Regions from separate parts of the Bacillus pacificus genome, predicted to be linked through region 1. Evidence: a T-box and tRNA genes for the amino acid it is inferred to sense, from the RefSeq annotation. Region 1 holds a T-box; the other holds one or more tRNA genes.
What was found. A T-box is a leader RNA that pairs with one kind of tRNA and senses whether it is charged. The one in region 1 lies ahead of tyrS (tyrosine--tRNA ligase), so its partner is inferred to be a tRNA-Tyr.
Positions count from the first base shown of each region.

Region 2: it has a tRNA-Tyr gene. The T-box ahead of tyrS (tyrosine--tRNA ligase) is inferred to sense a tRNA for this amino acid. The anticodon was not compared.

Region 1 is NZ_CP086328.1:682,712-689,194, forward strand. It holds gene acuC (acetoin utilization protein AcuC) at 1-35, opposite strand, end outside; gene LMD38_RS03580 (acetoin utilization AcuB family protein) at 32-676, opposite strand; gene acuA (acetoin utilization protein acetyltransferase AcuA) at 694-1,326, opposite strand; gene acsA (acetate--CoA ligase) at 1,503-3,221, shown strand; gene LMD38_RS03595 (GNAT family N-acetyltransferase) at 3,290-3,838, shown strand; T-box leader at 4,043-4,271, shown strand; gene tyrS (tyrosine--tRNA ligase) at 4,342-5,598, shown strand; gene LMD38_RS03605 (YjdJ family protein) at 5,829-6,131, opposite strand; gene LMD38_RS03610 (hypothetical protein) at 6,282-6,410, shown strand; gene LMD38_RS03615 (hypothetical protein) at 6,477-6,483, opposite strand, start outside.
Region 2 is NZ_CP086328.1:4,934,892-4,941,374, forward strand. It holds gene LMD38_RS25320 (CdaR family protein) at 1-101, opposite strand, end outside; gene cdaA (diadenylate cyclase CdaA) at 94-915, opposite strand; gene rocF (arginase) at 1,164-2,057, opposite strand; gene LMD38_RS25335 (glycerate kinase) at 2,267-3,412, opposite strand; tRNA gene LMD38_RS25340 (tRNA-Ala) at 3,528-3,600, opposite strand; tRNA gene LMD38_RS25345 (tRNA-Gly) at 3,611-3,682, opposite strand; tRNA gene LMD38_RS25350 (tRNA-Lys) at 3,688-3,763, opposite strand; tRNA gene LMD38_RS25355 (tRNA-Gln) at 3,769-3,843, opposite strand; tRNA gene LMD38_RS25360 (tRNA-Tyr) at 3,909-3,992, opposite strand; tRNA gene LMD38_RS25365 (tRNA-Val) at 4,010-4,085, opposite strand; tRNA gene LMD38_RS25370 (tRNA-Glu) at 4,091-4,165, opposite strand; tRNA gene LMD38_RS25375 (tRNA-Thr) at 4,190-4,262, opposite strand; tRNA gene LMD38_RS25380 (tRNA-Asn) at 4,267-4,341, opposite strand; rRNA gene rrf (5S ribosomal RNA) at 4,351-4,466, opposite strand; rRNA gene LMD38_RS25390 (23S ribosomal RNA) at 4,553-6,483, opposite strand, start outside.

The DNA of each region.
Region 1 (6,483 bases):
CGAAAGTCATCCGAATAAATAAACGCGCTACTCATGCTTGCATCCCCATAATGTTCGGCCATAATACGCGGTAGCCTTCTGCTTCAAGTGCATCAATCACTTTTAGCGGATTCATCGTTTGAATGCGGAAAACGAGTACTTTATCATTCTCATCTTTTGCTGGGTAGACGAGAACGCTCACGATATTGATTTGTAAATCGCTAAAAATAGCAACGACTTTTCCAAGAATACCAGGTTCATTTTTTACTTGAATTTCAATTTGTGAACTCGGTTGATGTGCCCCTGTTAATTTCACTAACGTATGCAGTACAGTTGATTCAGAAATGATTCCGACTAACTTTCCAGCCTTTGTAACAGGAAGACAGCCAATTTTATTTTCAAAAAATAAAGTAGCAATTTCCTCAACGAAATCGAGAGGATGGCAAGTCATAACAGGATGTTTCATAATCAGTTCAAGCGGTTGCTTCAGCATATCGAGTGAAACTTGTTCATCTAAAATAGACGGACTTGCATCTCTTACATCCCGATCAGAAATAATGCCTACGACATGATTATTTTGATCGACAATTGGAATGTGCCGAATGCCTTTCGTACGTATCGTTCGGATTGCTGTTTCGATTGTATCGTTTGGATGTAATGTCACTACATCTTGATTCATAATTTCTTCTACAATCATTCCAGTTGCCCCCTTTATTAGTACATAAAACGATTGTGAAAACGTAGACGATCAAATGCTTGAATAGAATCCGTATCAACGCGTTTACCGATGCGGACCATTAAACAGTTAGCAGGATGTGAACAAATTTCAGGATCATCTGTAGCCATCCATTGTAACCCGCCAGCATTCATCATCTTTTCCATTACTTTTCGGTACTCCCAAACATTTAAGCCTGTTTGTTTTAAATCCCAGTGCCAATAATATTCAGTCGTCAATATAATGTAATCTTCCATATAATCGTCCATCATGGAAACTTCTAATAAGTTTTTTCCGACAGCGCAACCACGGAAGGCTGGGACAACTTCAATTGCCCCGAGTTCAATTAAGTTTTCCATTTTTCCTTCTGACCATCGTTCAAGTGGATCAGGATACAAGTATGTAACATACCCAACAATCGTTTGGTCATGTCTAGCAATAATGAGACGAGCTTCTGGCAATTTAGAAATTTCGACAATTGCTTTATATTGCTGCTCGGCAGGACGAAACGCAATTAAGTCTGGATGAAACTCATACATTTCTAAGTTATGTGTAGAGACAGGCCCTTCAATAATTAAAGTGCCTTTCGCTGTTTTTAAGTTTCTAGCATTATATATTTTTTTATGAATCAATGTATTGCTCACCACCTTGAGGGTTTGTGAATCTATTCATATCGTACTTTATAATATATGCGATGTGAATCGAAATTTGTCATTAAAAATTTGTCTAAAAATCAACAAATATACTGAAAATTTTAAATAATGTTATTATAATAGATAATAGAATACATAGGAGGGGGATGTAAAGTATGAAAGTAGAAACGCTTCCTGTCATTAAAGGAGAAAATAATTTGCCGAATTATGATGAGGCATACGCAAATTTTAACTGGGAAGAGGTTAATAAAAACTTTACTTGGAATGAAACAGGCCGAGTAAATATGGCGTATGAGGCAATTGATAAGCATGCGAAATCCGATCGAAAGAATAAAGTAGCCCTTTATTATCAAGATGGATCGCGAAAAGAGAAGTATACATTTAAGGAAATGAAGGATTTTTCTAATAAAGCAGGAAACGTCCTGAAAAATTATGGCGATGTAGAAAAAGGCGATCGCGTTTTTATTTTTATGCCGCGTTCCCCAGAGTTATATTTCGCCCTTCTTGGTGCAGTGAAATTAGGGGCAATTGTTGGTCCGTTATTTGAAGCATTTATGGAAGGCGCAGTTCGCGATCGTTTAGAAGATAGCGAAGCAAAAGTGTTAATTACAACGCCTGAATTGTTAGAGCGTGTACCATTAAATGATTTACCAGCTTTAAAAACAGTTTTCCTTGTTGGAGATCATGTAGAAGAAGGCGGTAAGACGGTAGCGTTCAATCCTTTATTTGAACAAGCTTCAAAAGAATTACATATTGAATGGTTAGGCCGTGAAGACGGTTTGATTCTACATTACACGTCTGGTTCTACTGGTAAACCAAAAGGTGTGCTTCATGCGCAAAACGCAATGGTTCAGCACTATCAAACGGCGAAATGGGTATTAGATTTAAAAGAAGACGATGTATATTGGTGCACAGCTGACCCAGGCTGGGTAACTGGTACAGCTTACGGTATTTTCGCACCGTGGTTAGTTGGAGCATCAAATGTTATTTTAGGCGGACGCTTTAGTCCAGAGGCTTGGTATGAAGCACTGCAAGATTACGGTGTAACAGTTTGGTATAGCGCACCAACAGCTTTCCGTATGTTAATGGGTGCTGGACAAGATGCAATTAAAAAATACGATTTATCACAAGTGCGCCACGTATTAAGCGTTGGTGAACCGTTAAATCCAGAAGTAATTCGATGGGGTATGAACGCATTTGGACTTCGTATTCATGATACGTGGTGGATGACAGAAACAGGTGGACAAGTTATTTGTAACTACCCTTGTATGGAAATCCGTCCAGGTTCAATGGGTAAACCAATTCCAGGTGTAAAAGCAGCGATTGTTGATAATGAAGGAAATGAAGTGCCTCCATACACAATGGGTAACTTAGCAATTGGTAAAGGTTGGCCAGCGATGATGCGTGGAATTTGGAATAACAAACAAAAGTATGAATCTTACTTTATGCCAGGAGATTGGTACGTATCAGGTGACTCTGCATACATGGATGAAGATGGATACTTCTGGTTCCAAGGGCGTATTGACGATGTAATTATGACGTCAGGTGAGCGCGTTGGACCATTTGAAGTAGAAAGCAAATTAATCGAGCATGCTGCTGTTGCAGAAGCTGGTGTAATTGGTATTCCTGATCCGGTGCGCGGCGAAATTATTAAAGCATTTATCGCGCTTCGTGCAGGTTACGAACCATCTGAAGAATTAAAAGAAGAAATTCGTCAATTTGTAAAGAAAGGTCTAGCAGCTCATGCAGCGCCAAGACAAATTGAATTTAGAGATAAATTACCGAAAACGAGAAGCGGTAAAATTATGCGCCGCGTATTAAAAGCGTGGGAGTTAAACTTACCAACAGGTGACTTATCGACGATGGAAGATTAAGAGAGAAAGGTCTGAACAAGTAATATGTTCAGGCCTTTCTTTTTGTAAACAATAAAGGGGGAATGGAGATGAAGATACCTGTTTTAGAAGGAAACATAGTATGCTTACGCTCTGTGGAACCGGAAAAAGATTACAAACAGTGGTATGAGGTAATGAAAGATCCAGATATGCACCATTGGACAGGGAATGTGACTCCAAAAGATAGTAATGAAATTAAGGACTTGTTACATACTTATAAAAATTTAAAAGATATTATGGCTTGGGCAATCGTAATGAAACAATCAAAGGAAATGATAGGAATCTATTGGATTTCTATGCCAATAATGAATGAAAATAAAAAATTAATTGTAACTTCGGAAGCTCAACGGATTGCGCGTAAGTATTGGCGTACAGGGGTCAATCGAGAAGCGAGAAACTTAATATATAATTACATATTTTTAACTTTAGACGTAGATGAGGTTTATGCGCAGGCATGGGATAAAAATATCAATTCATGCAGATCTATGGAGCAAATAGGATTTAAATTGGAGAAACAAGTGAAACGCTTATTCCTTAAATACAATGAACTATTTTTGGAAAACCATTATGTACTATTAAAAAAAGATTGGCTTGCATAAAAGATTATAGTTAAAAAACTAAAATAATATTTGAACGAAGTACCTTCCTCGTCTGTATACATTTATGAAAGAATAGATGAGGGAGGCTTTTTGTATGTCTAATAAATTCCTCTTTATGGCGTTATAAAGGATTGGCAAGAAGAGAAATCCGACCCTTATTTGACACGCCTATATAAATGATGGTATAAAGAAAAGTATATGAATAATTGAGCGTGGAAAGGGAGAAGTAGTGATCATTTCCCTGTTTTAGAGAGCTGATGGCCGGTGAAAATCAGCACATAGATGATCGCGAATTACGCCCCTAGAGCATCTTTTTTCGATTGAATTGTATTCAAAAGGGAAGAGACGGTGCTAAGCCGTTATGTAAATAAGGTGGTAGGCTTTTTTGGTCTGCAACTAGGGTGGTAACGCGATAATCAAAATCGTCCCTTATTTGAAGGGGCGATTTTTTTATGTTTTCAACCTTCACGCCAGTAATGAACTTAAAGGAGAGTATGTAGGATATGGGTATTTTACAAGATCTTGAATTTCGCGGTCTAATTAATCAGCAAACAGATGCTGAGGGCCTTGAGCAATTATTAGAAAAAGAAAGCGTTAAATTATACTGTGGTTTCGACCCGACAGCGGATAGCTTACACATCGGTCATATGTTACCAGTATTAATGTTACGTCGTTTCCAATTAGCTGGTCACCAACCAATCGCACTTGTTGGCGGTGGTACTGGTATGATCGGTGATCCAAGTGGTAAAAAAGCAGAGCGTACATTAAATACGAAAGATACAGTTGCTTACTACACAGAAAGCATTAAAAACCAACTTTCAAACTTCTTAGAGTTCGAAAACGTGGAAAACCCAGCAACAATGGCTAACAACTATGACTGGCTTGGTAACTTAGATGTCATTTCATTCTTACGCGATATCGGTAAAAACTTCGGTTTAAACTATATGTTAGCAAAAGATACAGTAGCATCTCGTTTAGAGACTGGTATTTCATTTACTGAGTTTAGTTACATGATTTTACAATCATACGACTTCTTAAACTTATACCAACACCATAATTGCCGCCTACAAATCGGTGGTAGTGACCAATGGGGTAACATTACAGCTGGTCTTGAATTAATCCGTAAATCAGAAGAAGATGCGAAAGCATTCGGTTTAACAATTCCACTTGTTACGAAATCTGACGGTACGAAGTTTGGTAAAACAGAAGGCGGCGCAATTTGGTTAGACCCAGAGAAAACAACTCCTTACGAGTTCTACCAATTCTGGATTAACACAGATGACCGCGACGTTGTTAAATACTTAAAATACTTCACATTCTTATCTCATGAAGAAATTCTTGAGCTTGAGAAACAAGTAGCTGAAGCACCAGAAAAACGTGCAGCACAAAAAGCATTAGGTGCGGAAATGACAAAACTTGTTCACGGCGAAGAAGCATTAGAGCAAGCGATTAAAATTTCAGCTGCATTATTCAGCGGTTCTGTAGCAGAACTGACTGCAAGCGAAATCGAGCAAGGCTTCAAAGACGTACCATCTGTAGAACGTACTGCAGAAGATACAGTATTAATCGACTTACTTGTAGAAAGCAAAATCTCTCCATCAAAACGTCAAGCGCGTGAAGATGTAACGAACGGCGCAATCTACGTAAACGGTGAGCGTACACAAGCATTAGACTACGTTGTAACAGAAAAAGACCGCATCGAAGGTAAATTCACAATCATTCGCCGCGGTAAAAAGAAATATTTCTTAATTCGTTACTAATTCGAAACGAATGTAAAACAAATAGTGCCCCGAATTGTAAACTGAAAAGTTTATCCCGCTTTAATGGGCAGTAAGACCCCCACCTCAAAATGCAGCGAAAGCAAAGAAGTTAGGTGGGGGATCAACTGCTCATAAAAGCCTGATTGGTTCAACTAATAATCAGTGGGGGATGAAGAAAACCCCCACTGATTAAAGTTTCACTTTATGATTCGGGGTTTTTATGTATGGATTTAAATCGCCGGATCTTTTCTTTTAAATAGAATATAAAGAATTAATACGAGCATATACAGTAAGCTAATGAGCAGAACGATAAATGCTGTTGGATAAAATTTTGCTGCATATATAAAGAAATCGATTTGATAAATATCTTCGTAATTAGAAACGGTGCCTTTGAAGTAATTCGTAAACTTAGCGCTATATTTCCATTCATCAGGATCATCTATTAAATTACTTCCTTGATACCAATTAATAAGCGCGGAAGTAATAAACAACATACATGCACTGCCTAACTGAACCATTTGGTTTATTGTCAAAATGAATCAACCTCCTATTTTATGGTTATTATAGCGTGCATTCATATACTTGTAACCATTTTGTTGTAATCTCCTTTTCGAGTTCATACGGAAATCACATGTAAGCGGTATGATAAATGTATAACAACTAGAAAGGAGTGGTAAAACGAAATGTCACTAGAAGCGCTCATTATTTTTTCTTTGCTAAACGCGGGTCAGCTTGCAGAGAATTCGAAGGTGGATGTACATAAAGAGCAGAAAGATGCTTATGTATATGTTCAGAAAGAGGAAAATAAATAACTTTAATATATATAAATAAAAGCTACTCGAAATAACTGTTTTAGTTGTCTTCGGTAGCTTTTTACATTATGAA
Region 2 (6,483 bases), 1.0 Mb from region 1:
GTCGTATTTTTTTCAGTTAAAGTCGCTGACATAAAAAGCATACACGCCAATAGTAATGAGATCCCCTTTAAAAACCAATGATTCTCCATTAACTTATCCATGACGCTTTCTCCTCCAATTCCATAAAGACGAAGAAGTCGTTTTTTCGTTCGCACTAAATTCAGCTAACAACATATCTTTCAGTTGTTCTGTCTTCAAATCACGATGCAACTTACCATTTTTCGTTAAAGAAATTTGGCCTGTTTCTTCCGACACAACTACTGTAATGCTATCAGTAACTTCACTAACTCCCATTGCAGCGCGATGCCTAGTTCCTAACTCCTTAGAGATAAATGGACTTTCTGATAACGGAAGATAGCAAGCTGCTGCTTTAATGGTACTTCCTTGCATAATTACTGCTCCATCGTGAAGAGGTGTGTTTGGAATGAAAATATTAATGAGTAATTCCGATGATACGTTTGCATTTAGCGGAATACCCGTTTCTACATAATCACCCATACCGGTCTCTTTTGACAAGGTAATTAATGCACCAATTCTACGTTTTCCCATATATTCCGTTGCTTTCGCTATCGCTGTTGCAACCATTTCAGGCTCATCATCCTCATGAGTTCCAGTACGCGAAAATAAACTCCCGCGTCCTAGCTGCTCAAGCGCTCTTCGCAATTCTGGCTGGAAAATAATAATAACGGCTAAAAATCCCCACGTTAATACTTGTTCAGTTAGCCAATATAGCGTTCGCAATCCAAGGAAAATACTGATCATCCGAACGACAATAATAACTGTAATCCCTTTTAAAAGTTGAACAGCTTTCGTCCCTCGGATTATGAGAATTAGCTTATATATAATAAACCATACAACGGCAATATCTAATGCCGTACTAAGATATTTCAAAATGGTCGTATCTTCAAAAGGCATGCTAACCCTTCCTCCTACTTACGAGCAATTCTATCCATATATTGAAATATTGTTTTATGCTCTATCTGTATGTATTTCCAACAACTAGTTAATTATACCATACATGAAACAAACGACAATTACAAACAACCCCCTTTAGTCTAAATTGGTAAGATGTCAAACATTCTTATCGTACAGTATAATATAAATCATTATTATACGCCTATTTTCAAATAAAAAAAGCAACTTCTCAGTTGCTTTTCTTACATTTATTTTAGTTTTTCACCGAATAAAGAACCCATTAAAGCAACCGCTGTTGTTGCCGTTCTATTTCGCTCATCTAAAATCGTATTTACCTCAACAAACTCGGCAGATGTAACAATATCAGCTTCCGCTAACATCTCCATTGCTAAATGACTTTCACGATAAGATAAGCCACCAATTACAGGTGTTCCAACTCCTGGTGCATCATGAGGATCAAGACCATCTAAATCTAATGATAAATGCACACCATCAGTATGAGATAAATACGCGATTGTTTCTTCCATAACAGCCGTCATACCCATACGATCAATCTCGTGCATTGAAAATACTTTAATACCTTCATTTCGAATAAAGTCTTTTTCTCCTTCATCTAATGCACGTGCACCGATAATTACAACATTCTCTTTTTTCACCTTTGGATATGCCCCGTATAAATCTACAAGCGCCGGATGTCCATACCCTAAACTTGCTGCAAGTGACATACCGTGAATATTTCCAGATGGTGAAGTTTCTTCTGTATTTAAATCGCCATGTGCATCATACCAAATAACACCTAGGTTTTTATAATGTTTCGCAACACCAGCTAATGTACCAATAGCGATACTATGATCGCCACCTAATACAAGTGGAAAACGCCCTTCTTCTATAATATGATCCACCTTACTTGCTAATTCGTTACATACAGTTGCAACTTGTGTAAGGTTTCTTAAGCTTGTATTTACATCTACTTCTTTTTCTCTCTCTATACATATATCTCCCATATCTTTAACGTCATATCCAATTTCTTCAATTCTTTCAATTACACCTGCATAACGGATTGCGCTCGGCCCCATATCAACTCCACGACGCATCTGGCCTAAATCCATTGGAACTCCAATAACTGAAATTTCTTTTTTCATAGATAGTATCCCCCTTTTGTGCCTTCACTAAATATTTTAAATCTTTTATATAGTCTGACTCAACTCGACATTTTTCTGTATGGATATACAAATTATTCACTTATATCCGCTTCAAAATCCAAATGTTAAGACTATTCTATGTATAAAGTTAACTTAATGAAACAACTACTATCATTATTATTAGATAATAATAAAAAACACTCCCGCATTTAGAAGTGTTTTTCTGATGCTATTTTCCACACTGCTGCAATATTCTTTGCTGTCATTTCAATATTCTCTTCTGCTACTTTATATGCCTCCTCTAATGTCATCGGACTTGTTGTAATACTAAATACTGCATCAATTCCTTTTTCATGAACAGCCGAGTAATTCGGAGATACTGATCCCCCAATCGCAATGACAGGAATATGAAAAAGCTTTGCACGCTCCGCAACACCTACTGGGGCCTTTCCATATGCTGTTTGTTCATCTATTCTCCCTTCGCCAGTTATAATTAAATCTGCACCTTCTATATGCTTATCAAAATTTGTATAATCTAATACAATTTCAATTCCCCTCCGCAAGCTTCCTTTCAGCACTGCAATAACAGCTGCTCCCATACCTCCTGCAGCTCCTGCACCAGGTATTTTAGATACGTCGCAAAATAGGTATTGTTTAAGGATATGCGCATAATGCTTTAAATTCTCATCCAGCTCTTTCATCATCTCTTCATCCGCACCCTTTTGTCGCCCAAATACGAAAGATGCTCCTCTTATTCCAACTAACGGATTATCTACATCACATGCTGCTTCTATCTTTATATGCTTTAAGCGTGAATCCATTTGTGAAAAATCAATAGAGACAATCGAATGTAACGTTCCACCAGACGGCTCTATTACTTCTCCTTTTCCATTTATAAACCTGACTCCTAAAGCTGACAACATACCCGCTCCTCCATCATTTGTAGCACTTCCTCCCAGTCCTAAAATGATATGCTCAGCTCCTTCGTCTAGCGCATGTAGTATAAGTTCTCCTGTTCCTTTCGTCGTCGTAATAAGTGGGTTTCGCTTTTTAGCTGGAACGTGTTGTAAGCCTGATGCTGCTGCCATTTCAATAAACGCTGTCTTTTTATCTTTAGACATACCGTAAAAGGCTTGTACGCTCTCTCTAAGCGGTCCTGTCACATGAAATGATATAATCCTCCCGCTTGTAGCATCAACAAGGGAATCAACCGTTCCTTCCCCTCCGTCTCCAATTGGTATTTTTACATACTCTGCTTTAGGAAAAATTGCTCCAAAACCTCTTTCAATAGCTTCACATACTTCTATAGCTTTTAAGCTTTCTTTATATGAATCAGATGCAATAACAACTTTCATAATTATCCCCATCCTTTATTTTCACGTTTTCTCCATTTTAAATGACAAGTATGAAAGTTGTCTTTTTAAACACAAAAAAAGCTTACATCATATGATGTAAGCTTTCTCTATTAGATGGAGCCTAGCGGGATCGAACCGCTGACCTCCTGCGTGCAAGGCAGGCGCTCTCCCAGCTGAGCTAAGGCCCCTTAGTAATTAAGCGGAAGACGGGATTCGAACCCGCGACCCCAACCTTGGCAAGGTTGTATTCTACCACTGAACTACTTCCGCGAAAATGGTGAGCCATGAAGGACTCGAACCTTCGACCCTCTGATTAAAAGTCAGATGCTCTACCAACTGAGCTAATGGCTCGTAAATGGCTGGGCTAGCTGGATTCGAACCAGCGCATGACGGAGTCAAAGTCCGTTGCCTTACCGCTTGGCTATAGCCCATTAATATTTACTAGTATGGTTATCTTTTCAAAAAAATAAACCCTCTCAGGTTATTTTAAAGAAAATGGTGGAGGGGGGCAGATTCGAACTGCCGAACCCGAAGGAGCGGATTTACAGTCCGCCGCGTTTAGCCACTTCGCTACCCCTCCGACATTTAAAATATATATGGTGGAGGATGACGGGATCGAACCGCCGACCCCCTGCTTGTAAGGCAGGTGCTCTCCCAGCTGAGCTAATCCTCCAAAAGTGGTGACCCGTACGGGATTCGAACCCGTGTTACCGCCGTGAAAGGGCGGTGTCTTAACCACTTGACCAACGGGCCAAAAAAGTTTTAAACCTATTCCCAAGCTTCCAACCGGGCTTGAACCGGTGACCTCTTCCTTACCATGGAAGTGCTCTACCAGCTGAGCTATGGAAGCATAATGGCTCCGCAGGTAGGACTCGAACCTACGACCGATCGGTTAACAGCCGATAGCTCTACCACTGAGCTACTGCGGAATAATATTAGCCTGGCAACGTCCTACTCTCACAGGGACAAGGTCCCAACTACCATCGGCGCTAGAGAGCTTAACTTCCGTGTTCGGTATGGGAACGGGTGTGACCTCTCTGCCATCATTACCAGACTTTTATCATTATAAACATTTCTTTCGAAATGTCAAGAGGAAAATTATATATTCCTTCAAAACTAGATAACATTGCTACATATTATATGGTTAAGTCCTCGATCTATTAGTATTCGTCAGCTCCACATGTCACCATGCTTCCACCTCGAACCTATCAACCTGATCATCTTTCAGGGATCTTACTAGCTTACGCTATGGGAAATCTCATCTTGAGGGGGGCTTCATGCTTAGATGCTTTCAGCACTTATCCCTTCCGCACATAGCTACCCAGCTATGCCCTTGGCAGAACAACTGGTACACCAGCGGTGCGTCCATCCCGGTCCTCTCGTACTAAGGACAGCTCCTCTCAAATTTCCTACGCCCACGACGGATAGGGACCGAACTGTCTCACGACGTTCTGAACCCAGCTCGCGTACCGCTTTAATGGGCGAACAGCCCAACCCTTGGGACCGACTACAGCCCCAGGATGCGATGAGCCGACATCGAGGTGCCAAACCTCCCCGTCGATGTGGACTCTTGGGGGAGATAAGCCTGTTATCCCCGGGGTAGCTTTTATCCGTTGAGCGATGGCCCTTCCATGCGGAACCACCGGATCACTAAGCCCGACTTTCGTCCCTGCTCGACTTGTAGGTCTCGCAGTCAAGCTCCCTTATGCCTTTGCACTCTACGAATGATTTCCAACCATTCTGAGGGAACCTTTGGGCGCCTCCGTTACACTTTAGGAGGCGACCGCCCCAGTCAAACTGCCCACCTGACACTGTCTCCCGGGTCGATAAGACCCGTAGGTTAGAATTTCAATACAGTCAGGGCGGTATCCCACCAGCGCCTCCACCGAAGCTAGCGCTCCGGTTTCAAAGGCTCCCGCCTATCCTGTACAAACTGTACCAAAATTCAATATCAGGCTACAGTAAAGCTCCACGGGGTCTTTCCGTCCTGTCGCGGGTAACCTGCATCTTCACAGGTACTATAATTTCACCGAGTCTCTGGTTGAGACAGTGCCCAAATCGTTACACCTTTCGTGCGGGTCGGAACTTACCCGACAAGGAATTTCGCTACCTTAGGACCGTTATAGTTACGGCCGCCGTTTACTGGGGCTTCAGTTCAGAGCTTCGCTTACGCTAACCCCTCTCCTTAACCTTCCAGCACCGGGCAGGTGTCACCCCCTATACTTCGCCTTACGGCTTCGCAGAGAGCTGTGTTTTTGCTAAACAGTCGCTTGGGCCTATTCACTGCGGCTTTCCGTTAAGAAAGCACCCCTTCTCCCGAAGTTACGGGGTCATTTTGCCGAGTTCCTTAACCAGAGTTCTCTCGCACACCTTAGGATTCTCTCCTCGCCTACCTGTGTCGGTTTGCGGTACAGGCACCTTTTATCTCGCTAGAAGCTTTTCTTGGCAGCGGGGAATCAAAGACTTCGCTCCATAAGGAGCTTCCCCATCACAGCTCAGCCTTCACGATAAGCGGATTTGCCTACTTATCAGCCTAACTGCTTGGACGTGCACAACCAATCGCACGCTTCTTCTATCCTTCTGCGTCCCTCCATTGCTCAAACGATAAAGAGGTGGTACAGGAATATCAACCTGTTGTCCATCGCCTACGCCTGTCGGCCTCGGCTTAGGTCCTGACTAACCCTGAGCGGACGAGCCTTCCTCAGGAAACCTTAGGCATTCGGTGGACGGGATTCTCACCCGTCTTTCGCTACTCATACCGGCATTCTCACTTCTAAGCACTCCACCAGTCCTTCCGGTCTGACTTCACTGTCCTTAGAACGCTCCCCTACCACTGATACCATTCGGTATCAATCCGCAGCTTCGGTGGTGTATTTAGCCCCGGTACATTTTCGGCGCAGAGTCACTCGACTAGTGAGCTATTACGCACTCTTTAAATGGTGGCTGCTTCTAAGCCAACATCCTAGTTGTCTAAGCAACTCCACATCCTTTTCCACTTAATACACACTTTGGGACCTTAGCTGGCGGTCTGGGCTGTTTCCCTTTTGACTACGGATCTTATCACTCGCAGT